2 regions of the Streptomyces sp. NPDC005775 genome follow, and region 2 is predicted to be linked to the other one. Evidence: riboswitches for the same ligand, from Rfam matches in the RefSeq annotation. Region 2 holds a riboswitch; the other holds the start of a gene.
The links. A riboswitch is a leader RNA that binds a small molecule or an ion and turns the genes downstream of it on or off. The one in region 2 is predicted to bind glycine.

Region 1: linked by a shared signal. The riboswitch ahead of gcvT (glycine cleavage system aminomethyltransferase GcvT) and the one ahead of gcvP (aminomethyl-transferring glycine dehydrogenase) in region 2 are both predicted to bind glycine.

What each region holds. Positions count from the first base shown of each region.
Region 1 is NZ_JBIAIU010000003.1:332,211-347,622, reverse strand. Features, by position in the region: gene ACFYPA_RS08935 (polysaccharide deacetylase family protein) at 1-701, shown strand, start outside; gene ACFYPA_RS08930 (hypothetical protein) at 701-1,891, shown strand; gene ACFYPA_RS08925 (GNAT family N-acetyltransferase) at 1,908-2,546, opposite strand; gene ACFYPA_RS08920 (EF-hand domain-containing protein) at 2,688-2,897, shown strand; gene ACFYPA_RS08915 (STAS domain-containing protein) at 2,956-3,405, opposite strand; gene ACFYPA_RS08910 (terpene synthase family protein) at 3,843-4,823, opposite strand; gene ACFYPA_RS08905 (alpha/beta fold hydrolase) at 5,451-6,437, opposite strand; gene ACFYPA_RS08900 (SGNH/GDSL hydrolase family protein) at 6,601-7,956, opposite strand; partial or broken gene ACFYPA_RS08895 (ATP-binding cassette domain-containing protein) at 8,295-8,629, shown strand; gene ACFYPA_RS08890 (L-serine ammonia-lyase) at 8,708-10,090, opposite strand; gene glyA (serine hydroxymethyltransferase) at 10,260-11,519, opposite strand; gene gcvH (glycine cleavage system protein GcvH) at 11,538-11,915, opposite strand; gene gcvT (glycine cleavage system aminomethyltransferase GcvT) at 12,017-13,135, opposite strand; glycine riboswitch at 13,277-13,370, opposite strand; gene ACFYPA_RS08870 (AAA family ATPase) at 13,541-14,227, shown strand; gene ACFYPA_RS08865 (enhanced serine sensitivity protein SseB) at 14,357-15,127, shown strand; gene ACFYPA_RS08860 (enhanced serine sensitivity protein SseB C-terminal domain-containing protein) at 15,300-15,412, shown strand, end outside.
Region 2 is NZ_JBIAIU010000022.1:49,103-64,514, reverse strand. Features, by position in the region: gene ACFYPA_RS35175 (DNA polymerase IV) at 1-590, shown strand, start outside; gene ACFYPA_RS35170 (PRC-barrel domain-containing protein) at 515-883, opposite strand; glycine riboswitch at 997-1,094, shown strand; gene gcvP (aminomethyl-transferring glycine dehydrogenase) at 1,288-4,173, shown strand; gene ACFYPA_RS35160 (DUF5999 family protein) at 4,259-4,465, opposite strand; gene ACFYPA_RS35155 (hypothetical protein) at 4,788-5,381, opposite strand; gene ACFYPA_RS35150 (glutamate-cysteine ligase family protein) at 5,863-7,368, shown strand; gene ACFYPA_RS35145 (substrate-binding domain-containing protein) at 7,396-9,183, opposite strand; gene ACFYPA_RS35140 (type II CAAX endopeptidase family protein) at 9,368-10,147, shown strand; gene ACFYPA_RS35135 (PhzF family phenazine biosynthesis protein) at 10,221-11,042, opposite strand; gene ACFYPA_RS35130 (PadR family transcriptional regulator) at 11,209-11,817, shown strand; gene ACFYPA_RS35125 (SRPBCC family protein) at 11,915-12,346, opposite strand; gene ACFYPA_RS35120 (hypothetical protein) at 12,407-12,619, opposite strand; gene ACFYPA_RS35115 (Clp protease N-terminal domain-containing protein) at 12,863-13,396, shown strand; gene ACFYPA_RS35110 (DMT family transporter) at 13,547-14,581, shown strand; gene ACFYPA_RS35105 (DMT family transporter) at 15,167-15,412, shown strand, end outside.

The DNA of each region.
Region 1 (15,412 bases), on a different contig from region 2:
CCGGTACGCCGGCGAAGCCCTCCACCCGCCCGGCCCCGGAGAGGCTCGCCGCCACCACCGGCGCGCACGCCCCCGCGCCCGCCCCGCACCGCATCCCCGGGCAGCCCGCGCAGATCGACCACGGCCCCCGCGACCGGGCCCGCGTCGCGCTCACCTTCCACGGCCAGGGCGATCCCGCCGTCGCCCGGACCGTCCTGGGAGAGGCCGAACGCGCCGGGGCGAGGGTCACCGTCCTCGCGGTGGGCAGCTGGCTGGACGAGCACCCCGAGATGGCCCGCCGCATCCTCGACGGCGGTCACGACCTCGGCAACCACACCCAGCACCACGTCGACATCTCCACGATGGACGAGACGCGGGCGTACGCGGAGATCACCGAGTGCGCCCGGCGGCTGCGCCGCCTCACCGGCTCCATCGGCACCTGGTTCCGGCCCTCGCGCACCCGGTACGCCACCCCTCTCGTCCAGCGGCTCGCCGTCCGGGCCGGGTACCCGCACGTCCTCTCGTACGACGTGGACTCCCTCGACTTCACCTCGCCCGGTGCCGCGGCCGTCACGCGCAAGGTGGCCGGCGAGATCCGTAACGGATCAGTGGTGAGCATGCACTTCGGCTATGCGGACACGGTCGCCGCGCTGCCCCTCCTCCTCACCGAACTCGACCGCCGCCGACTGCGCGCGGTGACGACCACGGAGCTGCTGACCTGATGCCTCCCTCCACCCCACGCGCCGCGGCCCTGCTCGGGGGCGTCCTGCTCGCCGTGCTCACCGCCTGCGGCACTCCCGCGGACAAGGCGTCGTCCGACGCACCCACCGACGCCGCCGCCCCGCCCGGCAGGCCCGAGCGCGTCACCCCGCCCGCGCCCCCGGGACTGCCCGGGATGCCGCCGGTGCTCGATGCCAAGAACGTGTACGCGGCCGACGCCCCGGGAAAGCTGTCGCCGGTCGTCAAGGACTTCCCGTCCCGGGTGTACGTGCCCAACACCAACTCCAATACCGTGTCGGTCATCGACCCCGCCACGTACAAGGTGATCGAGACGATCCCGGTCGGCCACCAGCCGCAGCACGTCGTCCCGTCCTGGGACCTGAAGACGCTCTGGGTCAACAACGACATCGGTGACAGCCTCACCGCCATCGACCCGGCGACCGGGAAGGCGGGAAAGACGGTCGACGTCTCCGACCCGTACAACCTCTACTTCACACCGGACGGCACGTACGCCATCGTGATGGCCTCCATGGACCGTGAGCTCGTCTTCCGGGACGCCCACACCATGAAGACGGCCAAGACCGTCCCGGTGAGCTGCGCGGGTGTCAATCACGCCGACTTCTCCGCGGACGGCCGGTACTTCATCGTCTCCTGCGAGTTCTCCGGCGAACTCCTCAAGGTCGACACGGCGAAGATGGAGGTCGTGGGGCAACAGAAGCTGCCGTTCGAGGGCGCGATGCCGCAGGACGTCAAGCTGTCCCCCGACGGCAGCACCTTCTACATCGCCGACATGATCGCCAACGGTGTGTGGGTGCTGGACGGGAAGAAGTTCACCACCCCCGAGCTGCTGCCCACCGGCAAGGGCTGCCACGGGCTCTACGTCAGCCGGGACGCCAAGGAGATGTACATCTCCAACCGCGGCGAGGGCTCGGTCTCCGTGTTCGACTTCGCGAAGAAGAAGCTGGCGAAGAAGTGGCACCTGCCGAACGGCGGGAGCCCGGACATGGGCGGGGTCTCGGCGGACGGCAAGGTCCTGTGGCTGTCCGGGCGTTACGACGCCGAGGTGTACGCGATCGACACCACCACCGGCAAGCAGCTGGCCCGGATCCCGGTGGGCAGCGGCCCGCACGGCCTCGCCGTCTACCCGCAGCCCGGCCGCTACTCGCTCGGCCACACCGGCGTCTTCCGCTGAGGCCGCTCCCGGTGGCTCAGCCCGCGACCAGCAGGGCCTCCGAGCCCACCGGCCGGTAGCCCGCCGCCTGGAACGTCCGCACGCTGCGGGCGTTCCCCGGCGACTGCTGGGCCCACACGACCGTGCCCGGCACCAACTGCCGGGCCGCTCGCGCCAACCGCTCGCCGAGCCGATGTCCGCGCGCCTCCTCGGCCACCTCGATCGCCGTCTCCCAACGGCCCGCGACCCCGCGGCCGAGGATCAGCACCCCGCCCTCGGTCCCCCAGACCCGCACCTCGTCACGGAACTTCATCGCCCGCGCCACCCGGGGGTGTTCCGGGTCGCGGAGCTCCCGCAGGTCCAGTTCCGGGGTGCCCGGCAGGGCGGGGGCGACCGTGAGGAGGTCGATGGTGTTCATGTGCCGGCCGGTCCGGGCCAGCAGGGCGCCCAGGAAGTGCGGATTCATCGTCGCGGCGAGCGCGTCCCCGGGGGCGGCGGCCAGCGTGTCACGCACCCATGCCGGGTCCTCGTCGGTGAAGACCACCGAGTGCGCGGTGAACGCCAGCACCCCGGCGTCCCGTGCGTTCGGCTGCCCCACCACGGTCGTCGACCCGTCCGGCGGGGGGAACCGCCCGTGCGCCGCGGCGTCCAGGATCTGTGCCAGTGCCTCACTCATCGCGTTCCGCGCTCCCGCTCGGGCCACCGGCCACCGGGCGGTGGACGGCCCACCCATGATCGACGACCGGCCGCCGCCGGGGCCATCCGTCGCGCCCGTTAATCTGACCTCCGTCAGACAGTCATACGAAGGGGCGGAAAAGTGGCGGACATCGAGTCGGCGCGCAAGGCATTCGAGCGGTACGACCTGAACGGCGACGGGCTGATCTCGGCTGTCGAGTACAAGAGCGTCATGGCTCAGCTGGGTGACCCCTACGTCACCGAGACGGTCGCACAGGCCGTGATCAACTCCCACGACGCGAACGGGGACGGGCTCCTCACGTTCGACGAGTTCTGGGCCGCGCAGAACTGACGCCCAGGACCCCCGGCCGACGGGCCGGGGGGCCGCGGGACGGCACGGCGGGGCGCGTTCAGGAGACGGCCGGGGCCAGCGGGTCCGCCGTGCGGACGGCCTCGTCCGGGGTCGGAACCGCGTCCGCCGAGCGGAAGGCCTCGTCCGGGGTCGCCACCGGGCCGAACACATCGTGCAGCCGGCCGGCCCGCAGCAGGCGCAGGATCCGCGGGCAGCCGCACACGAGCCAGAACCGCCCTTCGCGGTCCAGCACGCGTCGGCGGGCCCGGCACAGCAGCGTCAGCCCCGAGCAGTCGAGGAAGCTCACCTCGGTCAGGTCGACCACCAGCTGGGGTGAGCCGTCCGACGTCGCGCCGTCCAGGGCGGGTGCGATGAGCGCGGCGGTCGCGATGTCGATCTCGTCGCGCAGCGCCACCACCGTGCGTCCGTCCCTGCGGTACACCCGGCCGCACGGCTCGGGCAGCAGGGCCGTCACGGGGGTTGCCGTGGGGGCCGGCGTCTCGGTCATCTGTGCCTCTCCTCGCAGCGCCGGGCCCCGCGGACGTGCCGGGGCCCGCGTGACAGTCGGTGGGGGGACGGTCGGTGAGGTGACAGTCGGTGAACCTAACCCGAAGGTCCGGCAGGCGGCGACGAAGAAACGTTCGCGCATTCCTCAATGCCTTCTTCCGGGTGAACGGCCGCTGTTTCCATGGACAGGAACAGGCGATTGGTGTGGTTGTCGTTCAGGGAAGGGGGCAGGGGCAGCGGCCCCGTCCCGTGTGCCCGCACCAGTCCGCCGCAGGTCCACTTCCATCGTGCTCGCCGTGTCACGCCCCCTCGGGGTGGCCGGTTCGGGCGGCACGGCTTTCCGGCCGCTGCGGAGCGACCGGAAGGCCGCGTGTCGTATCGACAACAAATGGCCTGAACTCGCTGCCCCGTGTGGGCACTTGTACGGCGTGCGTCCCGTCAGGCGGCGAAGTTGCGGGACATGGAGCCCTGTTCGTCGATCTCCATGAGGTCGGGGCGGGTGTAGCGCTCCGCGCGTGCGTGGTAGTCGAAGTCGCCCCGGACGAGACCGCGGTAGTCCCTCACGCACCGTTCCAGCGCGGCTCTCGGGGGCCCCTCGATTCCCGCCGCCTCCATCTCCTCGGCCAGTTCCTTCTCCGCCCGCTGCACCCGGTCGGCGATGCGGGACAGCAGAATCCCGGCCTCGTCGACGGCTTCCTGGAGTGTGCCGCCGCGGTCCCGCTGGATGAGCCGGACGGTGTTGTGCTCGTATCCGAGCAGGGCCTCCTTCTCGAAGGAGCAGATATCGTTGCAGAGCCCCGAATGGTCGGCCACCGCATTGCGCAGGGCGATATAGGCGGGAAGGCTCCGAGCGGATTCCGGAAGGTCGATGTCCGCCGTGATTTCGTGCAGATCGAGAAACGGCTGCATGGCCACCGAATCGCGGCGGTGCTTCACGAAGTCCGCCGTGCTCGGAACGTGCCCGGCGGCCCGGTCGACGGCCTCCGCGTAGTACGTCCACAGCCAGGCCGCCGTGTCACGGCGGAACTGCCGGACCCAGTGCGCCGGCCTGCCCTCACAGGTCCGGACCAGCAGTTCGTCCAGGGCGCGTTCCATGGGGCCGCCCGGTGCCCGCGCGCCGTCGAGCACATCCACGAGGCGTGCGATCGCGCTCTCGCACACCTGCGGATCCCGGCCGGCCGGGCCGTCGTCGAACTCGTCGTCGACGAGGAAGGCCCAGAACAGCCACTGGCAGAAGAGGTCGAGGTGTTTCTGTGAAGCCTCGGGAAATATGAGCGATATCCACAGTTCGGGACGGGTCCGGATCATTTTCTTTCGGGCCACCGGTGACAGGACGAGATCAGTGGCCGCCGCCCATTCCCAGGCGGCTTGTTTGGTCTGCTCGACTCCCGGATGACATCCCGCGCTTTCGAACGGCATGTGGAATTCGGGAAGCGCCAACTTGCTCATGGTGCACCTCGTCTGAACGGTACGAACAGGGAAGGGGGATGCGCGGAGAGCCGCGCACGCACAGGCCGGAGCGGCAGTCGGTGCACGCGGGTCCGTCGATCGGCGCTTCGACGAAGCCGTGTCATGGGGGGACGACTGTCCGCACCGGCGTCGTGCACGGGCGGCACGGCCCTGGTCCGGCGGCGGCGGAGAGCGCCGCGGGAGTGGATCAGGGCCGGCGGGGTGGACGGTCGCAGCGGGCGACCCGTGGCACTCCGCGTGCGTCGTGGCCGGGCCGGACGGCCGGATCCCGCCGAAAAAGCGTCACGGGAGGGGCGGCTGTCATCGCTGTCCTCTTTCCTCCGCAGGGCCGGGCTGTCGACGCGGGGCCCCGCAGGGCCCAGGGCAGCGCACCGCCTGGCGTGCACGGCGATGGCGTCACCACTCGTCACGACCAGTGAACTCCCAGTATGCGGAGGAGGGAAGCCGCTTGTGACTGAAAATGTGTGTTCGCCATGAACAACTGCTCGGTTATGAGCAGTTGGGGCACTCCTGGGTGGGACGGGGCGGGAGACCGCGGCCACACTTCTGGCCGATTCGCCTCCGGCCGGGGCCGGTTCAGCCCGGCAGTGCGTCGAGCCAGTCCGTCAGGATCGAGTTGACCTCGTCGGGCCGCTCCTGCTGGATCCAGTGGCCGCAGCCGTCCAGGATGTGCGACGCGGCCAGGCCGGGCAGCGTCGTCGGATACGCGGCGATGGCGTCGGCCAGCCAGGTGGTGGAGGCGTCCAGGGAGCCGCCGAGGAAGAGCGAGGGCTGGCTGACGGGTGCGCCGTCGAAGTCGGCGAGGTCCTCCCAGTCCCGGTCCATGTTCCGGTAGCGATTGAGCGCGCCGCTCAGCCCCGTACGCTCGAACTCACCCGCGTAGAAGTCGAGTTCGGCCTCCCCGAGCCAGCTGGGACGGCCTGCGGGGAACCGTTCGCGGAGCGTCCCGCCACGGGTGGCGAAGTGCGGGTCCGGCGCGTCGGGTGCGGGCATGGTGTCGGCGGAGAGCGCGGCGTAGAAACCGGCGAGCCAGCCGCGGACGTCCGGTTCGATCTCGGTCTCCGCCCGCCCGGGCTCCTGGAACCGCGAGACGTAGAACTCCTCGTCCCCGCCCATCCCCGCGAAGACCTCGCTGGGGCGCGGACCACCGCGCGGGCTGTACGGCACGCTGAGCAGCCCGACCGCCCTGAAGACGTCCGGCCTGACGAGGGCGGAGTTCGCCGCGATCGTCGCCCCCCAGTCGTGGCCGACCACCACCGCGCTCCGCTCGCCGAGTGCGTGCACCACGGAGACGTTGTCCTCGACCAGTTCGAGCATGCGGTACGCGGCGACGTCCCCGGGCCGGGAGGAGCGACCGTAACCGCGCACGTCCACGGCGACCGCCCGGTATCCGGCGGCTGCCAGCGCAGGCAGTTGGTGGCGCCAGGAGTACCAGGACTCGGGGAACCCGTGCACCAGCAGCACCAGGGGCCCCGTGCCCTGCTCCACCAGGTGGATCCGGCCGGCCGGTGAGGGCACCAGACGGTGCGTGGGGTCGGGGGCGGAGTGGGGCTGTCGCGACATGTTTTCCTCCACGGCTGTCGGCCTGCGCGGGTCCGTACCGGGCGCCCGGCCCGGGCCATGAGCATCTGACGCCCGCAGGACCGCGTGCGAGTTCTGTTGCCGTATCGGCAAACGGACGGCCCGCGCACCCTTCGCGCGGGCGCGAGCCGTCCTTGCGCGCCGGTCAGTTGTAGCCGAAGCCCGCCGGAAGCGGGGACTGCCGGAACAGGCGGTCCGGGACGGCACCGGCCAGGGCGCGGTAGCCCGCCAGGTTCAGATGGAGATGGTCACCGACGTCCAGCGAGGGACGCAGCGCACGGGGGCTCTGCGGATCGCGGGCGGCCCGGTCGAAGTCGATCACCTCGTCGAAACGGCCGCTGGTGCGGATCCAGGTGTTGACGGACTGCCGGGCGCCCTCGCGGAAGCCGTCCGGGTCGTCGTACCCGGTGTTGCCGCCGAAGGGCGTCAGTGTCGCTCCGTACACCCGGATCCCCAGGGCGTGGGCCCGGGTGATGATCTGGTCGTACGCGGCGATGACGTCGTCCGCCGTCCGCTTCTGCGCGGCGGGCGTGGCGGCCGCCGTCCCGATGTCGTTGACGCCCTCGAAGACGATCAGCCGGTCGACGCCGCTCTGGGCCAGTACGTCCCGGTCCAGCCGGGCCAGCCCGTTCGGGCCCAGGCCGTCGTCGAGCAGGCGGTTCCCGCCGGCCGCCTGATTGACGACCGAGGTCCGCACCGGACCGGCGCCGGCGGCCAGTCGCTCCTGCAGCACGTCCGGCCAGCGGTCGTTCCCGTTGGTGGTGGACCCCCGGCCGTCGGTCAGGGAGTCGCCGAGCACGGCGGTCGCCGAGGTGGTGCTCCTGGACCAGGCCTCGACGCCGCTGAGGAAGTACCAGTGGTCGGTGGTGGTCGCCCCGGGGAGATCCGGGTCCTGGACGTGGTCTCCCGCCCGGAGGTACGAGGTCGTACGGGAACCGGGGTGGGAGGTGATGGCCGTGGACGCCTGCCCGGTGGCCAGGTAGACGGTCGCCGTCAGGTTGGAGCCGGGTGCGAGCCGGAAGTCCAGCGGATCGGAGACGGCTTGCGCCCCGGCCGGGACGGTCACCGAGGAAGCGCCCCCGAAGGTCACCCGGCGCGTGGTCCCCTCCCGGATGGCTCCCGTACCGGCCCGCCCGTCCAGCGGCAGCGCCACGGACACCTTCGTGAGGGGCAGCGCCGCACCGCCGAAGGCGTTGGAGAACCGCAGCCGGATGTGGTCACCGCCCGCCGAGACGTGGACGGTCTGCCGCAACGTCGTGTCCGTGAGGACCGAGTCCTCCTGGGTGAACGGGGCCGGCGGCATGTTGGACGGCTCGGTGAGCTGCGGCATCGATGTCCACGCGGCCACCCAGTGCGCGTCGCGTTCCTCGGGCCCGGGCGCGTGAGCCGTCCGCGCCGGTCTGGCGGTCTCTCCGGCACCGAGCGCGGGCGTGACGGCGGCGAGTGAGGTGAGGAGCGCCCCTGCGGTGATCAGGCTGATGAGCGACGATCTTCGGTTCATGGATGTGTTCCCTCTGTGCGGTGGGGAAACGGGATGACACGCAAAGCGTCCACGTACGCGGATGGCATCCCCATCCATGCGCCCGCCGGACCACGCGGCAGGCTAGTCCGTCCGATAGTTGCGGTCAATCATTCGAAATGTTTCGGTCTCTTCGTCGGCGGCCAGGGCGCCGACGCCTACGCGGAAAGACTCGGCGCATGGCCCGATCGTCCCGTGATGCATTCCGTATCGGGTGTCCGGACCGCCTGATTGTCGGCGCGGCCAGCCCTTTCCGGCGTGCCGGAAGACGCCCGGACGGCCCCGCCGCTCCGGTGGCCGCGCTCGACGGACACGACCTGGTGCTGCGCTACGGCGGCAAGCCGGTCGTCCACGGCGTCTCGGCCGCCCTGGAACCCGGCCGTGCGACAGCCCTCGTGGGGCCGAACGGCAGCGGGAAGTCCACGCTGCCGCGCGCGCTCTCCCGACTGCATCAGCTGAACGGCGGCCGGGTGACGCTCGGTGCCCCCGAGGGACAGGCCGAGCGTGACGCTGCCCTGCCCACCTCCGTGAGTGCGCCCGAGAGGTCACTCTGTTCTCCCGGTCGAGGCCCGCGCCCCAGGGGCTGACGGCCGCGGAGGTCGTGGCGTTCGGACGCCACCCCTGCCGGCGCGGCTTCGCCGGGCCGACCGCCGACCAGGACTTTCCGTCGCGTGTGCGGGGAAGGCCCTGGCAGCGCTGAGAGACACAAAAGCACTGGTCAGGGCCTACAGGCTCAGCACTCGATGATGTTCACCGCGAGCCCGCCCCGCGCGGTCTCCTTGTACTTGACGCTCATGTCGGCACCCGTCTCCTTCATGGTCTTGATGACCTTGTCGAGGGAGACCTTGTGGCTGCCGTCGCCGCGCAGGGCCATCTTCGCCGCGGTGACGGCCTTCACCGCCGCCATGCCGTTGCGCTCGATGCACGGGATCTGGACGAGGCCGCCGACCGGGTCGCAGGTCAGGCCCAGGTTGTGCTCCATGCCGATCTCGGCGGCGTTCTCGACCTGCTCCGGGGTACCGCCCAGGACCTCGGCCAGCGCGCCGGCGGCCATGGAGCAGGCGGAGCCCACCTCGCCCTGGCAGCCGACCTCGGCGCCGGAGATGGAGGCGTTCTCCTTGAACAGCATGCCGATGGCGCCGGCCGCCAGGAGGAAGCGGACGATGCTGTCGTCCTTCTCGGCCTCGGTCGCGCCGCCGGCCGCGAAGTTCATGTAGTAGTGCAGCACCGCCGGGATGATGCCGGCCGCCCCGTTGGTCGGGGCGGTGACGACGCGGCCGCCCGCGGCGTTCTCCTCGTTGACCGCCATCGCGTAGAGGGTGATCCACTCCATCGCGTGGGTCTGCGGGTCGCCCTCGGCGCGCAGCTGGCGGGCGGTGTTCGCCGCGCGGCGGCGGACCTTGAGGCCGCCGGGGAGGATGCCCTCGCGGGACATGCCGCGCGAGACGCACGCCTGCATGGCGCGCCAGATGTCCAGCAGGCCGGAGCGGATCTCGTCCTCGGTGCGCCAGGCGCGCTCGTTCTCCAGCATCAGGGAGGAGATCGACAGGCCCGTGTCCCCGGCGAGGCGCAGCAGCTCGTCGCCGGTGCGGAAGGGGTGCTTGAGGACGGTGTCGTCGAGGACGATCCGGTCCTCGCCCACCGCGTCCTCGTCGACGACGAAGCCGCCGCCGACCGAGTAGTACGTCTTCTCCAGGAGCGGGGCGCCCTCGTGGTCGTACGCGAAGACCGTCATGCCGTTGGCGTGGTACGGAAGCGCCTTGCGGCGGTGCAGGATCAGCTGCTCGTCGAAGTCGAAGGCGATCTCGTGCATGCCGAGGAGGTTGATCCGGCCGGTGGCGCGGATGGCGTCGACCCGGGCGTCCGCCGTTTCGACGTCGACGGTACGGGGGGACTCGCCCTCCAGGCCGAGCAGGACGGCCTTGGGGGTGCCGTGGCCGTGCCCGGTGGCACCGAGCGAGCCGAAGAGTTCGGCGCGTATCGAGGCGGTGTGGGCCAGCAGGCCCTCGTTCTTCAGCCGGCGCGCGAACATACGGGCCGCGCGCATGGGGCCGACCGTATGGGAGCTGGACGGGCCGATGCCGATCGAGAACAGGTCGAAGACCGAGATGGCCACGGGGTGACTCCTAAGGGGTTGGTAGACGCCGTTGTCTGCCGGGTGGTGCGGTACGGGCGGGGTGGGCCCGAAGAGCGAGGACAAGGGAGCGGGGGCAAGGGATGGGGCACCGCGCTCACTGTTCAGTGTGCGTGGTGCCCCGCCCGTATGTACAAATGCGCCGGTTCGACTACTTCACACCGGGGTAAAGCGGGAACTTCTCGGCGAGCGCGACGACGCGGGCCTTCAGGTCGTCCGCGTCGTAGGACGGCTTGAGGGCGGAGGCGATGATCTCGGCGACCTCGGTGAAGTCCTCCACCTGGAAACCGCGGGTGGCGAGCGCCGGCGTACCGATCCGCAGACCCGAGGTGACCATGGGCGGCCGCGGGTCGTTGGGGATGGCGTTGCGGTTGACCGTGATGCCCAGCTCGTGGAGCCGGTCCTCGGCCTGCTGACCGTCCAGCTCGGAGTTGCGCAGGTCCACCAGGACCAGGTGCACGTCCGTACCGCCGGACAGGACGGAGACGCCGACCTCGGTGACGTCCGCCTGCACCAGGCGCTCGGCCAGGATGCGGGCGCCGTCCAGGGTGCGCTGCTGGCGCTCCTTGAACTCCTCCGTCGCCGCGACCTTGAACGAGACCGCCTTGGCCGCGATCACGTGCTCCAGCGGGCCGCCCTGCTGACCCGGGAAGACCGCCGAGTTGATCTTCTTGGCGAGCTCCTGGGTGGAGAGGATCACGCCGCCGCGCGGACCGCCGAGGGTCTTGTGCGTGGTGGTCGTGACGACGTGGGCGTGCGGCACCGGGTTGGGGTGCAGGCCCGCGGCGACCAGACCGGCGAAGTGCGCCATGTCGACCATCAGGTACGCGCCGACCTCGTCCGCGATGCGGCGGAAGGCGGCGAAGTCCAGCTGGCGGGGGTAGGCGGACCAGCCGGCCACGATCAGCTGCGGCTTGGACTCCTTGGCGAGGCGCTCGACCTCGGCCATGTCCACGGTGCCGGTGTCGTCGACGTGGTACGGGACCACGTTGTAGAGCTTGCCGGAGAAGTTGATCTTCATGCCGTGGGTCAGGTGACCGCCGTGGGCCAGGTTCAGGCCCATGATCGTGTCGCCCGGCTTCAGCAGCGCGAACATCGCGGCGGCGTTGGCCTGCGCACCGGAGTGCGGCTGCACGTTCGCCGCCTCGGCGCCGAAGAGTGCCTTGATGCGGTCGATCGCGATCTGCTCGACCACGTCGACGTGCTCGCAGCCGCCGTAGTAGCGGCGGCCGGGGTAGCCCTCGGCGTACTTGTTGGTCAGGACGGAGCCCTGGGCCTCCATGACCGCGACGGGAGCGAAGTTCTCCGACGCGATCATCTCGAGGGTGGACTGCTGACGGTGGAGCTCGGCGTCGACAGCGGCGGCGACGTCCGGGTCCAGCTCGTGGAGGGAGGAGTTGAGAAGCGACATCAGGTGGTCCCTTGGGTCTCAGTTACCGGAGAACGCGGTGTACTCGTCGGCGGAGAGCAGGTCCTTCGGCTCCTCCGCGATACGTACCTTGAACAGCCAGCCGCCCTCGAACGGAGCGGAGTTCACCAGCGACGGGTCGTCCACGACGTCCTGGTTCGCGGCCGTGACCTCGCCGGTCACCGGCGAGTACAGGTCGCTGACCGACTTGGTCGACTCCAGCTCGCCGCAGGTCTCGCCCGCGGTCACCGTGTCGCCGACCGCGGGGAGCTGGACGTAGACGACGTCACCGAGCGCGTTGGCCGCGTGCTCCGTGATACCGATCGTGGCCACGCCGTCCTCGACGGCCGACAGCCACTCGTGCTCCTTGCTGTACCGCAGCTGCTGGGGGTTGCTCATGACCTGAATTCTCCTGTACGCGGGGGAGTGCTGATGAACGGTGGTCTTACGGTGTGAGACAGGACTGCGTCACGTACGCAGTACCGGATCCGCCTGCGGTGCTACTTCTGCCGCTTGTAGAACGGCAGGGCCACGACCTCGTACGGCTCGTGGCTGCCCCGGATGTCCACGGCGACGCCCGTGGTGCCGGGCGTGGCGTGGGCGGCGTCGACGTACGCCATGGCGATCGGCTTGCCGAGGGTGGGCGAGGGCGCGCCCGAGGTGACCTCGCCGATGACCTGGCCGTCCGCGACGACCGGGAAGCCGGCGCGCGGCACCCGGCGGCCCTCGGCCACCAGGCCGACGAGCTTGCGGGGCGGGGCGGTCTCGGCACGCTCGGCGGCGGCCTCCAGGGCCTTGCGGCCGACGAAGTCGCCCTCCTTCTCGAACTTCACGACCCGGCCCAGACCGGCGTCGAACGGCGTCAGCGCCGTCGTCAGCTCGTGCCCGTACAGCGGCATGCCCGCCTCCAGGCGCAGCGTGTCGCGGCAGGAGAGCCCGCACGGGATCAGGCCGCGGGAAGCACCGGCCTCGGTGAGGGCCTTCCACAGCTGCTCGGCGTGCTCGGGCGCGACGAACAGCTCGAAGCCGTCCTCGCCGGTGTAGCCGGTACGGGCGATGAGCGCGGGGACCCCGGCGACGGTGCCGGGCAGGCCGGCGTAGTACTTCAGGCCGTCCAGGTCGGCGTCGGTGACGGCGCCCAGGATGGCGGGGGACTCGGGGCCCTGGACGGCGAGCAGCGCGTACGCGTCGCGGTCGTCACGGACCTCGGCGTCGAAGCCCTCGGCGCGGGCGGTCAGCGCGTCCAGCACGATCTGCGCGTTGCCGGCGTTGGCGACGACCATGTACTCGGTCTCGCCGAGCCGGTAGACGATCAGGTCGTCCAGGATGCCCCCGTCCTCGGCGCAGATCATCGTGTAACGGGCACGGCCCACGGAGACGGTGCCGATGTTCCCGACGAGCGCGAAGTTCAGCAGTGCCAAGGCCTGGGGACCGGTGACGGTGATCTCGCCCATGTGCGAGAGGTCGAAGAGCCCGGCCTTCGTACGGACGGCGTTGTGCTCGTCGCGCTCACTTGCGTAGCGCAGCGGCATGTCCCAGCCGGCGAAGTCGGTCATGGTCGCGCCCAGCGAACGGTGCAGGGCGTCGAGGGCTGTGAGGCGGGGGGTGGTGGTGCTCATGGATAAGGCTCCCAGGGCATGACGACGAGGACGATCCCTCCCCATCTGTCATCGGAACCTGAGAGGTTCGCCGAGAGACCCCGCAGGGGTTCGGCTTGCACCTTGGGTGGAGCCGCAGGGCGGCTCGCTTTTCAGATCTGCCTCATCCACGCGGTACGGGGCCTGAGAGATTCAAGGGAGGATCTTGCTCCTTCGGCGCCCGGCACGGGGGCCGGGACTCTCCCGCGCGGATTCGAGCGGCCTTTATGCAGTTGACGGGGGTCATCATCGCACGCATTGCGGGAGAGTGGGGGGCCGGTGCCGATGCCGGTTTCCCACGGGTTCCGGCGGGTCGGAAGGTTGTGCCGCATTACCTTTTCTTTACACTTCTTGAGCAGGTGTGGGTCAGCCGACAGGGGGAGGGCGATGACGTTGCAGCGGTACGCGACGACCGCGGGGGTCGCGCACGGCGCACTGCCCGCGCAGCCGGGGGCGCCGGCCAGGGAGACGGTCGGCCCGCACGCCCCTGTCGTACGGGACCTGCGGGCGCGGGACGGACGCAGCCCGCGCAGCCTGCACTTCGCGGCGGGCGACGTGGTGGTCGTCTCCGGACTGCCCGGCAGCGGCAAGTCGACCCTCATCGCCCGGGCCGTCTCGGCGCACGCCATCGACTCCCAGGACACCAGGGACCGCTGGGCGGCCCTGCTGCCCCGCTTACTCCCGTACGCCTTCTACCGCCCGCTCGTCCGCGTCGCCCACTACGGGGGGCTGTGGCGCGTGCTGCGCTCCGGCGCCTCCGTCGTCGTCCACGACTGCGGCACCCAGGCATGGGTGCGCGGCTGGCTGGCCCGCGACGCCCGGCGCCGCGGCCGCACCCTGCACCTCGTGCTGCTCGACGTCACCCCGCAGGCGGCGCGCAAGGGCCAGCGCGAGCGCGGGCGCGGAGTGTCCGGATACGCGTTCGCCCGGCACCGCAGGGCCGTGGGGCGGCTGCTGCGCGACACCGAGTCGGGCCTGCTGCCGCTCGGGTGCGCCTCGGCGGTGCTGCTGGACCGGCAGGCGGCGGGGCTGCTGACGCGGATCACGTTCGCAGACGCACAGAGTGAGGCCTGAGGGCGGGCTGTCCGATGGCTGGACGTCCGCGTGCGGCCGGCGGCCGACCGGGGAAGCGGCGTTAACCTCTTGCTGCACGAGACCTGGTGTGAGGGCTTGCCGCACGACCTGGGGCGAGAGAGGGAGACAGTGGACATTCCGGCACCGGCCCGGACCCATCCGCAGGGCGGATGGCCGGCCAACGAGCTCGAAGAAGTGCTGAGCGCATCACTCGGCAGCCCCGAGGCGGGCGGCCGGCTGGTGGAGGTGCTCGGCCGCAGCCACCTCTGGGTGCCGCTGCCCAACGGCGGTTCGCCGGACGCCACCGACCTGGATCTGCCGACGCTGGAGGTCGAGGGCGCTGTGTACGTCCCCGTGTTCAGCTCCGAACAGCAGTTCCTCGCCTGTGTCGGCGCGCACATGTCGTTCACCGTGGCCCCCGCCCGCGAGTTCGCCCGGGGTCTGCCCCCGCAACTCGGCATCGCGGTGAATCCGGGCGGCGCGGTCGGCGTGCCGCTGCCGCCGCCCGCCGTCGCCGAACTCTGCCGGGCCGGCCGCACCCTGCTGGACGGACCGGCCGGCGGCGGCCGCGTCCGGCTGTACGAGCCGGACTGGCAGCAGGAACCCGTCGACTTCCTCTCCGCCGCGGCCGGGGAGTTCGAGGAGAGCGGCGTCGTGCTCAGTGCCCGGCGCGCCCTGGCCAGCATCGAGGGCGGCGACCCCGTCCTCTTCGTCGGCGTCGAGTTCTCCACCTGGGACGGAGCCGGGCGCAACGCCCCCATGGACGCCCTGGGGCGGGCACTGGGGCGCGTCGAGGTGCCGTGGCCGGTCAACCTGGTGCTGCTCGACGTCACGCAGGACCCCGTCGCCGACTGGATGCGCGCACGGGTGCGGCCCTTCTACCAGCGCGCCGCCGAGTAGCGCCGGGGCGACCGGCCGGGCGCCGGGGACCCACGGCCGCGGCCCACGGAGTCAAGTCGGTGTCAGGGCCGCCGCATAAGCTGGTTTGATGGCTGGTGCTCGGCACCGCGCCGCCCCGAGAGCCCCGGGAACGGCAGGCCGACACGTTGGATCGAAGAGGGGCGGGACCCAGGTGAGTGCGTCAGGCACCGCGGCGGCCGGGCAGGTCGAGCAGATGCTGCGACAGGTGACGCCCGGGCGCTACGACGCGTACGAGGCACTCCTCCAGGCGCTGGCGGCCGACCG
Region 2 (15,412 bases):
TGAAAGTGCGACGCTACGACTTCTCGACCCTCACCCGCTCCGAGACGCTGCGCGGTCCCACCGACGACCCCACGGTCGTCAGAGAGGCCGCCGCACGGCTCCTGGAGGCCGTGGACACGACCGGGGGCGTCCGCCTGCTCGGTGTCGGCGTGACCGGTCTCGCCGACTTCACCCAGGAGGACCTGTTCGCGCAGGCCGCGGGTGAGCGGATGGCGGCCGAGCTGGTGGACACCGCCGAGCCGGGGGCGCCCGCCGTCGCGGACGAGGGAGGGCCGGACGGTGAGGAACCCGTGCCGGAAGGTCCGGAGCAGCTCGCCGCGCGGCGCTGGCCGGCCGGGCACGACGTGCGGCACGACGCCTACGGGCACGGCTGGGTGCAGGGCAGCGGGGTCGGGCGGGTGACCGTGCGGTTCGAGGAGCCGGAATCGCCGCCCGGCCGCGTCCGCACGTTTCGTATCGACGATCCACAACTGCGGCCGGCCGATCCGCTGCCGCTCGTACGCAACCCGGTGGACTACTCGTCCTGGCCGGCCAGCCTGCCGAAATCGCGGTCCGGCGCGGTCTCGGCCGGGGCCGAGTCCAGACCGTAGTGCCGGTAGAGCTGGAGCTCCTGTTCCGGCGAGAGATGGCGGCCGACCCCGAAATCGGGGGCGTCCTTGATCAGTGCGCGGTCGAACGGGACGCGCAGCGTGTCCTCGACGAAGTCGCTGGGCTCCAGCGGGACGAAGGCGTCCCGGCTGAACAGTCCGGTGCGTACGGCCGCCCATTCGGGCACACCGGTCGCGTCGTCGAGGTACACCTCGTCCACGGTTCCGATCTTGGTGCCCTTGCGGTCGAACGCCTTGCGGCCGATCAGGCTGCGCGGATCGATGTCGGTCTGCACGGTCCCTCCCACGGGTCACGGCTACTCCACAGGCACTACAGAAGTGCAGATCCGTGGCGTCGGCCACTCGAGATTTCCCTCGCATACCCCGCTGGTACGCTGGCAATGGCTGCTGACCCCGTGCGGGAGAGTCTTCCGGAGACAATCCGGAAGGCGCCGAAGGAGCAAATCCTCCCCGGAATCTCTCAGGCCCCCGTACCGCACGGACGAGGTCACTCTGGAAAGCAGGGCGGGTTCCGTACGGCCACGGCCGGACCGGAGCCCTTCCTCACCGACGGTGAAAGCCGGTGCGCCCCGCGGGCACCGGTGAAGCTCTCAGGTTGAGATGACAGAGGGGGAGGCCGTTCGGGCACCCCGCGCCGTGGTGCCCCTCGCAGGTCGTGGCAGACCAGGAGGCCTCCATCATGACCCCCCGTCGCACTTCGCTCTCCCAGCTGGAACAGGGAATCCCGTTCGAGCAGCGCCACATCGGTCCCGATGCCGAGGCCCAGGCGAAGATGCTCGCCCAGGTCGGTTACGGATCGCTCGACGAGCTCACCGCCGCCGCGGTGCCGGATGTGATCAGGAGTGCCGAGGCCCTGAACCTGCCGGCCGCCCGGACGGAGGCCGAGGTCCTCGCCGAGCTGCGCCTCCTCGCCGACCGCAACCAGGTCCTGGCCCCGATGATCGGGCTCGGCTACTACGGCACGTTCACCCCGCCGGTGATCCTCCGCAACGTCATGGAGAACCCTGCCTGGTACACGGCCTACACGCCGTACCAGCCCGAGATCTCCCAGGGCCGCCTCGAGGCCCTCCTGAACTTCCAGACGATGGTCGCCGAGCTCACCGGGCTGCCCACCTCCGGTGCCTCGCTGCTCGACGAGGGCACGGCCGCAGCCGAGGCCATGGCACTGGCCCGGCGCGTCGGCAAGGTCAAGCAGGGCGTCTTCCTGGTCGACGCGGAGACCCTGCCGCAGACCGTCGCCGTCATCGAGACCCGTGCCGAGCCGACCGGCGTCGCGGTCGTCGTCGCGGACCTCAGTGACGGCATCCCGGCCGACATCGCCGAGCGCGGTGTCTTCGGCGTGCTGCTGCAGTACCCGGGCGCCTCCGGGGCCGTAAGGGACATCAAGCCCGTCATCGAGCAGGCCCACGAGCTCGGCGCGATCGTCACCGTGGCCGCCGATCTGCTCGCCCTCACCCTGCTCACGTCCCCCGGTGACCTGGGCGCCGACATCGCCGTCGGCACCACGCAGCGCTTCGGTGTGCCCATGGGCTTCGGCGGCCCGCACGCGGGCTTCATGGCCGTGCGCGAGAAGTTCGCCCGCAGCCTCCCGGGCCGCCTCGTAGGCGTCTCCGTGGACGCGGACGGCAACAAGGCGTACCGCCTGGCCCTGCAGACCCGCGAGCAGCACATCCGCCGCGAGAAGGCCACCAGCAACATCTGCACCGCGCAGGTGCTGCTCGCCGTGATGGCCGGGATGTACGCCGTCTACCACGGCCCCGACGGGCTGCGCACGATCGCGCGGCGCACCCACCGCTACGCGGCCATCCTGGCCGAGGGCCTGCGCGCCGCCGGTGTCGACGTGGTCACCGGTACGTACTTCGACACGCTCACCGTCCGGGTCCCCGGCAAGGCCGCCGCGGTCGTCGCCGACGCCCGGGACCGTGGGGTCAACCTGCGGCTCGTCGACGGCGACCTGGTTTCGCTCGCCTGCGACGAGACCACCACCCGCGCCCAGATCGCGGCCGTCTGGGCCGCCTTCGGCGCCGAAGGCGACATCGAGGCGCTGGACGCCACGACCGCCGACGCACTGCCCGAGGCACTGCTGCGCACCGACGCGTACCTGACCCACCCCGTCTTCCACCAGCACCGCTCCGAGACCGCGATGCTGCGCTACCTGCGCAAGCTCGCCGACCGTGACTACGCGCTGGACCGCGGCATGATCCCGCTCGGCTCCTGCACCATGAAGCTGAACGCGACCGCCGAGATGGAGTCGATCACCTGGCCCGAGTTCGGCGCACTGCACCCGTTCGCGCCGGCCGAGCAGGCCGAGGGCTTCCTGACGCTCATCCATGAGCTGGAGGAGCGACTGGCGGAGGTCACCGGCTACGACACGGTCTCCCTCCAGCCGAACGCCGGATCGCAGGGTGAGTTCGCGGGGCTGCTGGCCGTGCGCGCGTACCACCGTGCCAACGGCGACGAGGGCCGGACCGTCTGTCTGATCCCCTCCTCGGCCCATGGCACCAACGCCGCGAGCGCCGTGATGGCCGGTATGAAGGTCGTCGTGGTGAAGACCGCCGACGACGGTGAGGTCGACGTCGAGGACCTCCGCGCCAAGATCGCCCAGTACCGTGACGAACTCGCTGTGCTCATGATCACCTACCCGTCCACCCACGGGGTCTTCGAGGAGCACGTCGCCGACATCTGTGCCGAGGTGCACGACGCCGGCGGTCAGGTGTACGTCGACGGTGCCAACCTCAACGCGCTGGTCGGCCTGGCCAAGCCGGGTCACTTCGGCGGCGACGTCTCGCACCTGAACCTGCACAAGACCTTCTGCATCCCGCACGGCGGCGGCGGCCCCGGCGTCGGCCCGGTCGGTGTGCGCGCGCACCTGGCGCCGTACCTCCCGAACCACCCGCTGCAGCCCGCCGCCGGTCCGGAGACCGGTGTCGGACCGGTCTCGGCCGCTCCGTGGGGTTCGGCCGGCATCCTCCCGATCTCCTGGGCGTACGTACGCCTGATGGGCGGCGAGGGGCTCAAGCGTGCGACGCAGGTCGCCGTGCTCGCGGCGAACTACATCGCCAAGCGGCTGGAGCCGCACTACCCGATCCTGTACAACGGCCCGGCCGGACTGGTCGCGCACGAGTGCATCGTGGATCTGCGGCCCATCTCCAAGGCCACCGGCGTCAGCATCGACGACGTCGCCAAGCGGCTCATCGACTACGGCTTCCACTCGCCGACCATGTCGTTCCCCGTCGCGGGCACGCTCATGATCGAACCGACCGAGAGTGAGGACCTCGCTGAGCTGGACCGGTTCTGCGACACGATGATCGCCATCCGCGGCGAGATCGAGAAGGTGGCCTCGGGCGAGTGGAGCGCGGACGACAACCCGCTGGGCAACGCCCCGCACACCGCGAACGCGCTGGGCGGGGAGTGGGAGCACGGCTACAGCCGCGAGGTGGCCGTCTTCCCCGCCGGAGTCTCGGCCGCCGACAAGTACTGGCCGCCGGTGCGCCGGATCGACGGTGCGTTCGGTGACCGCAATCTCGTCTGCTCGTGCCCGCCGCTGACGGAGTACGACAACTGACGCCCGAACACGAGGCGTGACGCGGATACGCGTGGGGGCCGGTGCGGAGATCTCTCCGGGCCGGCCCCTCTTCCGTACCGGCCGCTCAGGCCGCCTTCACCACCCGGCCCGATCCCAGCGGTCGGTGCGGGGCGATGATCTGCCCGTCCGGAAGCAGCTCACCGGTGTCCTCGAAGAGCAGGACGCCGTTGCACAGCAGGCTCCAGCCCTGTTCCGGATGGTGCGCCACCAGACGGGCGGCTTCCCGGTCGGCTGAGTCGGCTGTCGGGCAGGGTGGCTGGTGCTGACACATGGCTGGGTTCTTTCGCTGCGTTGAGTTGAGTGTCCTGCGGCTTGAAGAGGTGTTCATGGCCGCCCCCCGTATCAATCGGTCCGGTCCCAGTGTTGCCCCACGGACGGCAATCCGCAGGGATTTCGCAGCAGCGCTCCTTCTCCTCCCATGACGCGTCACCCGCCCGGACGGTTCAACGCAACTGCACTGTCACTTCGGGTGGTTCGGGGTGGCCGGATGGGGCTAGTCCGGATGGGCACGAGCGCTCCCGCCCGATGACCGTGCCCCGCCACCGGGGTGAGCGGTGGCGGGGCACGGTGCCGTCGAGCGGGGGAGCCGGGGCTCAGGCGGGAGAGCCGAGCAGGGGGCCGGGGCCGGGTGCGATACGGGTGGTGATCACGGGGAGCAGATCAGCGACCCGGTGCGGACGGTGTGCCGCGATACCCGTCGGGGCGGGAGCCAGTGGTACCAGCAGATCGGCCGGGGCGGGGGACCCGCCGGACGCGTCGGCCTCGGTGTCCCCGTGCAGCCACAGGGCCAGCATGTAGAGCTCGGGGATGGACAGCAGCCTCGGCTGGTAGGGCGTCGCCGCCGCTTCGGCCTGGCGCAGGGCGAGTTCGGTGGAGGCGATGTACGGGCCTTCGAAGAAGTGCGAGAAGGCCCAGCCGTCCGGGGTGAGCATCGTGTCCGCCGCGGCGACGGCCCGGTCCGTGCTGCGGATCAGGAAGCGCCATGCCGCGAGCCGGGTCGTGGGCGCGAGCCCGCCCCGCCCGATTCCGTCCAGCACGTGGACGGGCAGCGGGTGTTCGGGGCTCAGAGGTCCCTGGGCGGACCGCAGGGCGGGGGTGCGGGCCTCGCGGACCGCGGTCGGTGAACCGAGCGCCGCGAGAACGCTGCGCAGAGCGGGCGCGGGAGCAGGGGGTACAAGCAGCGGCATAGTGGGTCGCCTCTCACTTCGGAGACACGGTGGAGCGTGGGCGTGTGCAGACGGCGCTGTCGGCGTGCGGGGCCAGAGGAGGCCGGTGACTGGGCCGGTGCGTCAACTCTCTGCCTCGTCCGCGGAGTTTATACGACACGTGTTCACGCGGTGTTTCCACTAGCCGCCACGGCTATTGCCGGCAAGGCGGTATCCGGACTTAATTATGCGGAGATTATGCAGATTCGGTGTGAGCGGCGCAGCCACCGCCTCGGGTTTTTCCCGCGTCGCGGTAGGCTGAAACGTGCCGACGCTTTCCCCGCGTGCCGAACGCGGAATCTGCGGGGTGCGTCATGCCGAGTGAATGTGCCCCGGGCCTCTGTCATCAGATTAGCGGGTGCACGGCTCCCGCAGGGCGTTATGGATCTCCCCGCCTGGGCATTATCGATCGTGACGCGAGCGGCCTGGGGCCCGGGCTGCCCACTCGAGGAGGGACACTTCGATGGGGGAGAAGGTCGTTGCGGACGCCTTTGACCTGTCCGACCGGCAGAGGTACCGCAGGAAGCTCCACCAGTGCCTGGAGGGACTGGGGAGACTCCTGGCGGAGGGCAGGTTCGACCGGCCGCGCAACCTCATGGGCATGGAGATCGAGCTGAATCTGGCAGGCGCCGACGGTATGCCGAAGATGTTGAATGGGCAGGTCCTGGACCGCATCGCCAGCCGCGATTTCCAGACCGAACTGGGGATGTTCAATCTCGAAGTGAACATAGTTCCACATAATCTTTCAGGCCGAGTTCTCGATCAACTGGCCGAGGAGCTGAGGACCGGTCTCGGATATGCCGACCGGAAGGCCGCCGAGGTCGATGCCGGGATCATGATGATCGGAATACTGCCCACCCTCGGGCGCGAGGACATGGTCCGGGACAACCTCTCCGACGTGGACCGCTACGCGCTGCTGAACGATCAAATGGTGGCGGCGCGCGGCGAGGATTTCTCCCTGGATATCGAAGGTGTGGAGCGGCTCGTCTGCACCTCCGGGTCGATCACGCCGGAAGCGGCCTGCACCTCCGTGCAGCTCCATCTGCAGGTGACTCCGGACCGCTTCGCCGACGTGTGGAACGCGGCGCAGGCGGTGGCGGCGGTCCAGGTGGCGATAGGAGCCAATTCCCCCTTCCTGTTCGGCAGGGAGCTGTGGCGGGAGTCGCGGCCGCCGCTCTTCCAGCAGGCCACGGACACCAGGCCGCCCGAGCTCCAGAACCAGGGGGTGCGGCCGAGGACCTGGTTCGGTGAGCGGTGGATCGACTCCGCCCACGAGCTCTTCGAGGAGAACCTCCGCTACTTTCCGCCGCTGCTGCCCATCTGCGACGAGGAGGATCCGCTGCGGGTCCTGGACGAGGGCGGGGTGCCGGGGCTTCAGGAGCTCGTCCTGCACAACGGAACGGTCTACCGCTGGAACCGCCCGGTGTACGGAATCGCGGACGGCGTGCCACACCTCCGGGTGGAGAACCGGGTGCTCCCCGCCGGACCGACCGTCGCCGACGTGATCGCCAACACCGCCCTCTACTACGGCCTCGTACGGGCTCTCGCGGAGGAGTCCCGGCCCGTGTGGACCAGGATGCCCTTCACCGCCGCGGCCGAGAACTTCGAGACCGCCTGCCGTCGGGGCATCGACGCCGAACTGCTCTGGCCCCGGCCCGGCCGCTCGGGCGGGCTGACCCGGGTGCCGGCCGTCAAGCTCGTGCGGGACGAACTGCTGCCGCTGGCAGCCGCGGGCCTCGACGCCTGGAACATCGAGCCCGCGGACCGGGACCACTACCTCGGGATCATCGAGGAGCGCTGCCGGCGGCGGACGAACGGAGCCTCCTGGCAGGCCGACACCTACCACCGAGCGCGGGAGGCCGGACTGGGGCGGGGCGAGGCGCTCGCCGCCATGACCCGGCGCTACGCCGAACTCATGCAGGCGGGCGAACCCGTGCACACCTGGCCGGTGGACCTCCCGGCACGGTGAGGCGGGCCGGCGGGTGTGGGGCGGGGCCTATTCCCCGGCTGCGCCACCGCTCTGTCCCGCGGTCATGACGGCCTGCAGGATCACTGCCTGGATCTCCGCCGGGTCGCTGACCTGATAGCCGCCGCCGCCGGTCACCTTCGCTATCTCGTTCACCTCGTCGCGGTCGGCCTCGGGACCCACCGCGATGGCGAGCAGCGGAACCGGCCGCTCCGGGTCGGTGATCTTCTTGAGCTCCGCGATCAGGGCGGTGCGCGAGATGGAGCGGTCGTCCTGGTTCGAGCCGTCGGTGAGGATCACGACGGCGTTGAACTTGCCCTTCACATACGTGCGCTGCGCCTCCTTGTAGGCAGCGAGCGCGGTGTCGTACAGACCCGTGGCACCGTCGGGGACGGGCTTCAGCGCGGAGAATGCCGCGGTGAGCTTGTCGCGGTGCGTGCCGCCTCCCTCGGCCGGGTCGCCGAGCCGGGCGGTCGTGACCAGTCTGCGGTAGTCCTTGTCGCCGTCGAGTGTGGTGGCGAACTCCCAGAGGCCGATCTCGTCGTTCGGGGTGAACTGGTTGAGCGCCTGGATCAGGGATGCCTTGGTGACGTCCATCCGGGACTGGTTGCGGCCCGGCACGATCGTGGCCATCGACCCCGACGCGTCGACGACGGTGGTGAGCCGCGCGCTCTGCACGGTGATCGTCCACATGCCCAGCGTCTCCTGCAGCGTCTCGTCCGAGGGGGCGGCCCCGGGCGATGTGGCGTACGGCTGTGGCGACTTGCCGCCGGCCGAGGCGACCAGGGTCTCGTCGGCCGTGCCGTCGACGGTCCGGAACCCGTGCTCCCGCAGGGTGCGCTGGGAGGCGTCCTCGGACAGCAGCGTCATGAACCGCAGTGCGGCCCGGCTCTCGTCCGTCGTCTGTTCCTGCTCGTTGACGAGGGTGAACGGGTAGTTGAGGAGCGGGGCGCCGTCCTCGGGGTAGAAGAGCTGGAGGTTGCCGCCCCCGCTCGATTCGGCGTTGTGGGCGAACGCGGCCTGTTCGGAGAGCAGCACCGCCTGGTTGCGCGCCGGATTTCCCTGCTCCGCGCCGGAGCTGTCCTGTGGCAGCGTCTCGACGACCTGGGCGTCGCCGTCCGACATCCGCTGGGCGAGCAGTTTGGCGGTGGCCGCCGCCCGGGTGTCGCTGTCCCCGCCCAGCTTGTCGGACGAGATTCCGATGCAGGTGAGCGCCAGCAGCCCGGTGGCGCTGCGCGCGGGGTCGGCCGACCCCAGCCGTACCTTGTCGGACTCCATGGCCGCGGCCGTCAGTTCGGCCCAGGAGTACTTCTTCCGGGGCCAGCCGAGGCTCTTGGCGGCGGAGGGCACCATGGCGAGGGTGACGGGTGAGGAGACGACGGAATCGCCCGGGGTGATCGGGATGGCGTCTCCCGTGCCCTTCGCCCTGTTCAGCCAGAGATCGGAGTCGGGGAGCCACATCTGGTAGTCCGGTGCACGGGTGCCGCGGGCGAGCGCGTCCGCGACCTTGTACGAGTCGCGGGCCACGACGTCCACGTCCAGACAGCGGCCGTCGGATCTCAGATTGTCCTCGCGCGCCTTGTCGGCGACGGCACGCACGGCCGGGGCGATATCCGGTGAGGTCATCATGGACAGGTGTACGGCGGTGTCCTCGCAGGACTCCGAGAACGACAGCAGGCCGCCCTGTGCCGCTACCGCCGTTCCCGCGGCCACGGCGAGAACGAGCGTGGTGGCGATGACCACGGTGCGACGGCGGCGCGGTGGACGGTCCCCGCTTCCGTCGGTGGCGTAGTCGTCGGGCAAGCTGTGACGTCCCATGTCGGTGGTGCCCCTCCTTGAGGATGAACAAGGAAATGGGGGACCACACCCTCGGCAATGGTGCTCGCCCCCCGGCCTGTCGCGCATGATCTTCGTACCTGCATTCGAGACCCTAGCGGGGTGGGGAGTGGCATGGGACGTGAATGCACAACTGAGGGCAGGTGTACAGGTGGAGGCGGGGCGCGTGGCTGATTCTTTTCCCCAGGAGGCCGTGTCACGACGGATTCTGCGGTCCGAGACGGTGTTGGTACTGGCTCTCTCGCTGGGGGCCAGCGGGGTTTCTGCCCTGATCAGTTTTGTCGGATCCCTGACGAAACCAGGGGGTTTGAAGGATCAGGCGGCCACCCTCAACAGTTCCTACGCGCCGGGACGTCCATGGCTGGATCTCGCCTGGCAGCTCTTCGGAATCACGACGGCGCTGGTGCCGGTCGCCCTGGTGGCGCACCTGCTGATCAGGGAGGGCGCCGGGCTGCGAGCCATCGGCTTCGACCGGACCAGGCCGTGGTCCGACCTGGGGCGCGGGGTGCTGGTCGCGGCAGGTATCGGCAGTGCGGGCCTGGCGTTCTACCTCGTCGTCCGGGCCGCCGGATTCAACCTCACGGTCGTCCCCGAGTCGCTGCCCGACGTGTGGTGGAAGTTCCCCGTCCTCATCCTGTCGGCGATCCAGAACTCCGTGGTGGAGGAAGTGATCGTCGTCGGATATCTGCTGCGCCGGCTGGGGCAGTTGGGCTGGAGCCCGATGGCCGCGCTGGTGGCGAGTTCGGTGCTGCGGGGCTCGTACCACTTGTACCAGGGCATCGGCGGCTTCATCGGCAACATGGTGATGGGCGTCGTCTTCGTGCTGCTGTACCGCCGCTGGCAGCGGGTGGGGCCGCTGGTCGCCGCGCATGCCCTGCTCGACATCGGCGCGTTCGTCGGGTACGCGCTGCTCGCGGGGAAGGTGGGCTGGCTGCCGACCCCGTGAGGCCGGCGGGAGGGGCGTGACGGGAGGGGGTGTGCGGGAATCGCCGCACGCCCCCTCCTGTCGTCCGCCGTGATCACAGGGTGACGAGCAGCTCGCCGTCCACGACCGTCACCGCGCGGCCTGTCAGCAGGGTGCGGTCGCCGCGCAGCGACGTGCGGACCAGTCCCGACCGGGCGGACGCCTGGAGGCCGGTCAGCTCGTCGCGGCCGAGCCGGGCCGACCAGAACGGGGCGAGGGCGGTGTGGGCGCTGCCGGTCACCGGGTCCTCGTCGATGCCCACGGCGGGGAAGAAGCCGCGGGAGACGAAGTCGTAGCCGCAGTCGGGGGAGGCGGCTGCCGCTGTGGCGATGACGCCACGCCGTGAGTGGGCGGTCAGCGCCGCGAAGTCCGGTGAGAGTCCCCGTACTGCGGCCTCGTCGGCCAGTTCCACGAGCAGATCGCCGATGTGCGGACCTGTGTCGTGTACGGATACGGGCTCCGCGCCGAGGGCGGCGGCCAGCCCCCGCGGGGGTGCTTCGGGGGTCAGGGGCGCGGTCGGGAAGTCGAGTGCGATCGACCCGTCCGGGGCCGCGGTGGAGGTGAGTACTCCGCACCGGGCGGCGAAGCGGACCGTGCCGCTCGCGGTCGAGGTCGTGTGCAGGACGTGGGCGGTGGCGAGGGTGGCGTGGCCGCACATGTCGACCTCGGTGGACGGGGTGAACCAGCGCAGGGCCCAGTCGGCGGCGCCGCCCGGCGGCAGCGGGTGGGCGAACGCGGTCTCGGAGAGGTTCAGCTCCGTGGCGATCTGCTGGAGCCGCCGGTCATCGGGGAAGCCCTCCGGGCCCAGGAGCAGGACCCCTGCGGGATTGCCGGAGAAGGGGCGGTCGGTGAACGCGTCGACGATACGAATCCTCATGGACCGACCGTAGGGGCGGCGCGAAGCCGCAGGCCAAGGCCAATTCCGGGTCGGCGGCTCGGAAAACGGCGCAAGGGGTTTGTCAGGCGATCGATTCCGATATATCGTTGACGCATCGCGACAGTACAGCGATAAATAAACGATCAATGCGAGAAGGAGTACGGTCATGCGTTCACATGGGTATGAGCACGGACATGGACACGGCCCTGGGGGGTCCGGTCAGCGCGAGCGGGGCGACTTCGAGGGGCGTCGGGCGGCCTTCGGGCAGTTCGGTCCGCCGTTCGGTGGCGGCGGCCCCTTCGGCGGAGGGCGCGGCCGCGGCGGCGGCCGGGGGAGGGCGCGCCGCGGTGACGTACGTGCGTCGATCCTCGCGCTGCTGAAGGACCGGCCGATGCACGGTTACGAGATGATCCAGGAGATCGGCGAGCGCAGCGGCGGGGCCTGGCGGCCCAGTCCGGGCTCGGTGTATCCCACCCTTCAGTTGCTGGAGGACGAGGGCCTGATCGTGAGTGCGAGCGAGGGTGGCAAGAAGCTGTTCACCCTCACCGACGCCGGTCGCACCGAGGCGGAGTCGGGGGCGGACGCCCCCTGGGAGGAAGCCGGGCGCGGTGTCGACTGGGAAAGCCTGAACGAGGTCCGGCAGGCCGGATTCGGGATGATGGAGGCGTTCGGGCAGGTCTGGAAGACCGGCTCGCCCGAGCAGCGCGAGAAGGCGCTGGCGGTGATCAACGACGCCCGCAAGAAGCTCTACCTCATCCTCGCCGACGAGCACTGAGCCGGACGGTGGTGGCTGAGGAGGGATGCGCCGAAGGGCCCCGCCGTCGCGGGGCCCTTCGTGTTGCCGGTGCGCGGCGGCTGTCGCCGCAGGGGCGTCAGGCGACGATCAGGCCGTCCAGTTTGCGCAGCGATTCGACGAGGGCCGCGGTGGCCGAGTCCTTCAGCTTGCCGGCCATCAAGGAGACCGCCGCCCCGGTGAACTCGCCGTCGATGCGCATCGTGGTGGCGTCCCCGTCCGGCGTCAGTACGTAGCTCATCCTCAGATTGACGCCCATCGGGCCCTTCCCCGTGGTGGTCAGCAGCCGGCCGTCCTCCAGCTCCGACACCGTCCAGGTCACCTCGGCGGGAAACCCCATGAGCTTCATGTTCTCCTCATAGGTGCCCGCGAGTTCGAGGGTGGCCGGGCCGCCCTTGGGGAAGCTGGTGTGGGTGGCGTTCCACTCCCCGTACGTGCTGAAGTCGGTCAGCTGGGCCCAGACCTTTCCGGCCGGCGCCTCGATGCGCGCCTCTGCACTGACTTCGGCCATGCGACACCCCTTCTCGACGGGTTACGGTGTCGCGGAACGTAGCCGCAGCGGCGAGAACATTCAATACTGATGAGGTGTCAGATCTGCTGGACCGGTTCCGGTCCGCCAGATCAGGGCCGCGTCGAACCGGTCGCAGGCGCGAGGATGCGGTCCGTCGTCATGGCAGTGGAACGCCGCCCAGAAGAGATCCGCGCGCAGCGCGTCGGACGGGGCGTGGACCCGGTAGACGTAGTCGCGCCCGTCGAGTGCCGGCAGTGAGACGAGCCAGCTCACCTCCGGCACCCCTCCCGTCGCCGCAACAGTGCTCCCGGCTGTGAGACGTGTACGGGGAGGCTTCCGGTTGCTCCGGAAGCGCGAAGCAAGGCGGCGCGCGCCGATAGCGTGCATTCGGCCCCGGAACGGCGCGATCTCATCCGTAAGGAGGAGGTCTCGCTCCTCTGTGCCCAACTCGGGTGGGATGCGGCAATGGGACTCCCCGGGGACGCTTCGGCCCATCGGGGCTGATGGGGTGGAAATGTGCAGAACCGGACGCCGCGGATCCCCCAGCAGCCCGCACCGAACCACCGTGCTGAGTTCGACGCCAGACTCACCGAGGAGCTGGCCGCCGTGGTGACGAGCGCACGCAGGCGCGCCCTGCGGGACGGCGACCGGCAGATCGACACGGCCCATCTGCTGCACTCCCTCATCGAGTCGGACCCCGCGGTCCGTACGGCCTTCGACGGCGGTCCACAGCTGGCCAGGGTGCTCGGCTACCTCGTCCAGCGCAGCATCGGGTACGGGCTCCGCTGGCAGGGAGCGGTCGAGGACACGGGTGCGGTCCGGGTCGTGACGGACGCGGACGCCGAGGGCTGGTCACCCTCCGCGGCGTCCGCCATGGCGGGTGCGTCGCGTGGGGCGGGAGACCGCGGACGCGAACGGGCCGAGGGGCTCGACCTGTTCGCCGCGCTGACCGCCGACCGGGATTGCCGGGCCGTCGAGGTGCTGGAGCGGGCGGGTGTCGACGCGGCGCTGCTGGCCGACCGGATCGCGGAGACGTTCGGCCGGGAGTGAGCGCCGGACTCGGCAGGACGGCCGCGCGAGGGCGTGCGTGGCCGGGCGGAGGTGCTGTCGGCGGAGCCGTCCCGGAGAACACGGCGCCCTGTGACCCGCGTCAGGCGTCACGGGGATGACGCTCCTGTCACCAGCTGCCATGATGTGCCGATGCACGCGTCTCAGGGAAGAAGCGCCGGCCTGGGACTCGCCCTCGCCTCGGCTTTCGCATTCGGCGGTTCCGGAGTGGCGGCCAAGCCGCTCATCGAAGCCGGGCTCGACCCGCTCCATGTGGTGTGGCTCCGGGTGACGGGCGCCGCGCTCGTCATGCTGCCCGTGGCCTGGCGCCACCGGGCCCTGGTCCGCAGCCGCCCGGTACTGCTGCTGGGCTTCGGACTCCTTGCCGTCGCGGGCGTCCAGGCCTGCTACTTCGCCGCCATCTCCCGCATCCCGGTGGGCGTCGCGCTGCTCGTCGAGTACCTGGCGCCGGCGCTCGTCCTCGGCTGGGTGCGCTTCGTCCAGCGCCGGCCGGTGACACGGGCCGCCGCAGTCGGCGTCGTTCTTGCGGTGGGAGGCCTGGCCTGCGTGGTCGAGGTGTGGTCCGGGCTGAGCTTCGACGCCGTCGGGCTCCTGCTCGCCCTCGGCGCCGCCTGTTGCCAGGTCGGCTACTTCGTCCTCTCCGACCAGGGGAGCGCGGACTCGGCCGAGGGCGCCGAGCCGCCGCATCCGGTCGGAGTCATCGCCTACGGGCTGCTGATCGGGGCCGCCGTCCTCACCGTCGTGGCACGGCCGTGGGGCATGGACTGGTCCGTGCTCGCCGGCCACACGTCCATGAACGGCTCGGAAGTGCCCGCGTGGCTGCTCCTCGTCTGGATCGTGCTGCTCGCCACCGTCATCGCGTATGTGACCGGCGTGATCTCGGTGCGGCTGCTGTCGCCGGCGGTGGCGGGTGTCGTCGCCTGCCTGGAAGCCGTCATCGCCACCGTGCTGGCGTGGGTGCTGCTCGGCGAGCATCTGGCCGCCCCGCAGCTCATCGGGGGTGCGCTCGTGCTGACCGGCGCCTTCATCGCGCAGTCGTCCACGCCCAAGGCCCGCTCCGGGCCCGTCGCCGAGGGGTCGGGCGCGGAGCGGACGGCGGCCGAGGGGTCGGGCGCGGAGCAGGCAACGGCCGACGGGGAGTTGCCTGCCGGGCGGGCCGCCTCCTAAGGGCTGTCCCGTAATCCCTGGCGGGCGCGCGACGACAGCTACGGCACCTCTCCCCCGTAGCCTCAACGGCACGGGGGAACCCCCTCCGTTGTCGGAACGCCCGAATACATCCAGTATGCGGACGCCCCTCCGCCTTGCGATGCACCGCATCTGACGCCGCGCGCTGATCCACCAGGGATTACGGGACAGCCCTTAGGCGCGTTCGAAAACAGCGCAGTCCGCCGAACGCGGCGGGGCGGGCGGGACTTTCGGCATACGCACTAACGACCTGGTGCACGACAGAGAGCGGATCAGCGAGCGGCGTCCTGCGGCTTCGCATCCAAGGCGGAGGAAGGAAGCGATGCGGAGCATCGTTGACTGACGACAACGCCGGAGGCGGAGTCGCAGGACGCCGGGAGCCCGCTCGCTATCGTGCACCAGGTCGTAAGGTGGCGCTCATGCATTTGACCGTACTTCCGCCGCCTGCCGTCTAGCGCGGGCAGCCACTCCTGACGAAGACCGGGCTCGGGCAGTCCCCGAGCGGTTCGTCGCTGCCCGCGTGCGGAGCCGAGCGACCACCTTCCTGTCTTCCTCTGGAGAAGTCACGTGTCGAACGCTGTTTCCGGCCTGCCCGTCGGGCGGAGCCTGTGCTATCTGATCATCGCCGGTGTGGCCTGGGGCACGGCCGGTGCCGCCGCCTCGCTGCTCTTCGAGGCCAGCGATCTCGGCCCTCTGGCCCTGTCGTTCTGGCGCTGTGCGGGCGGCCTCGTGTTCCTGCTCGCCGCACTCGCGCTGCGGCCGGGCCGGGCTGTGGCCGTCGCCGAGTCCGGGCGCCGGCGGCTGCTGCGCATC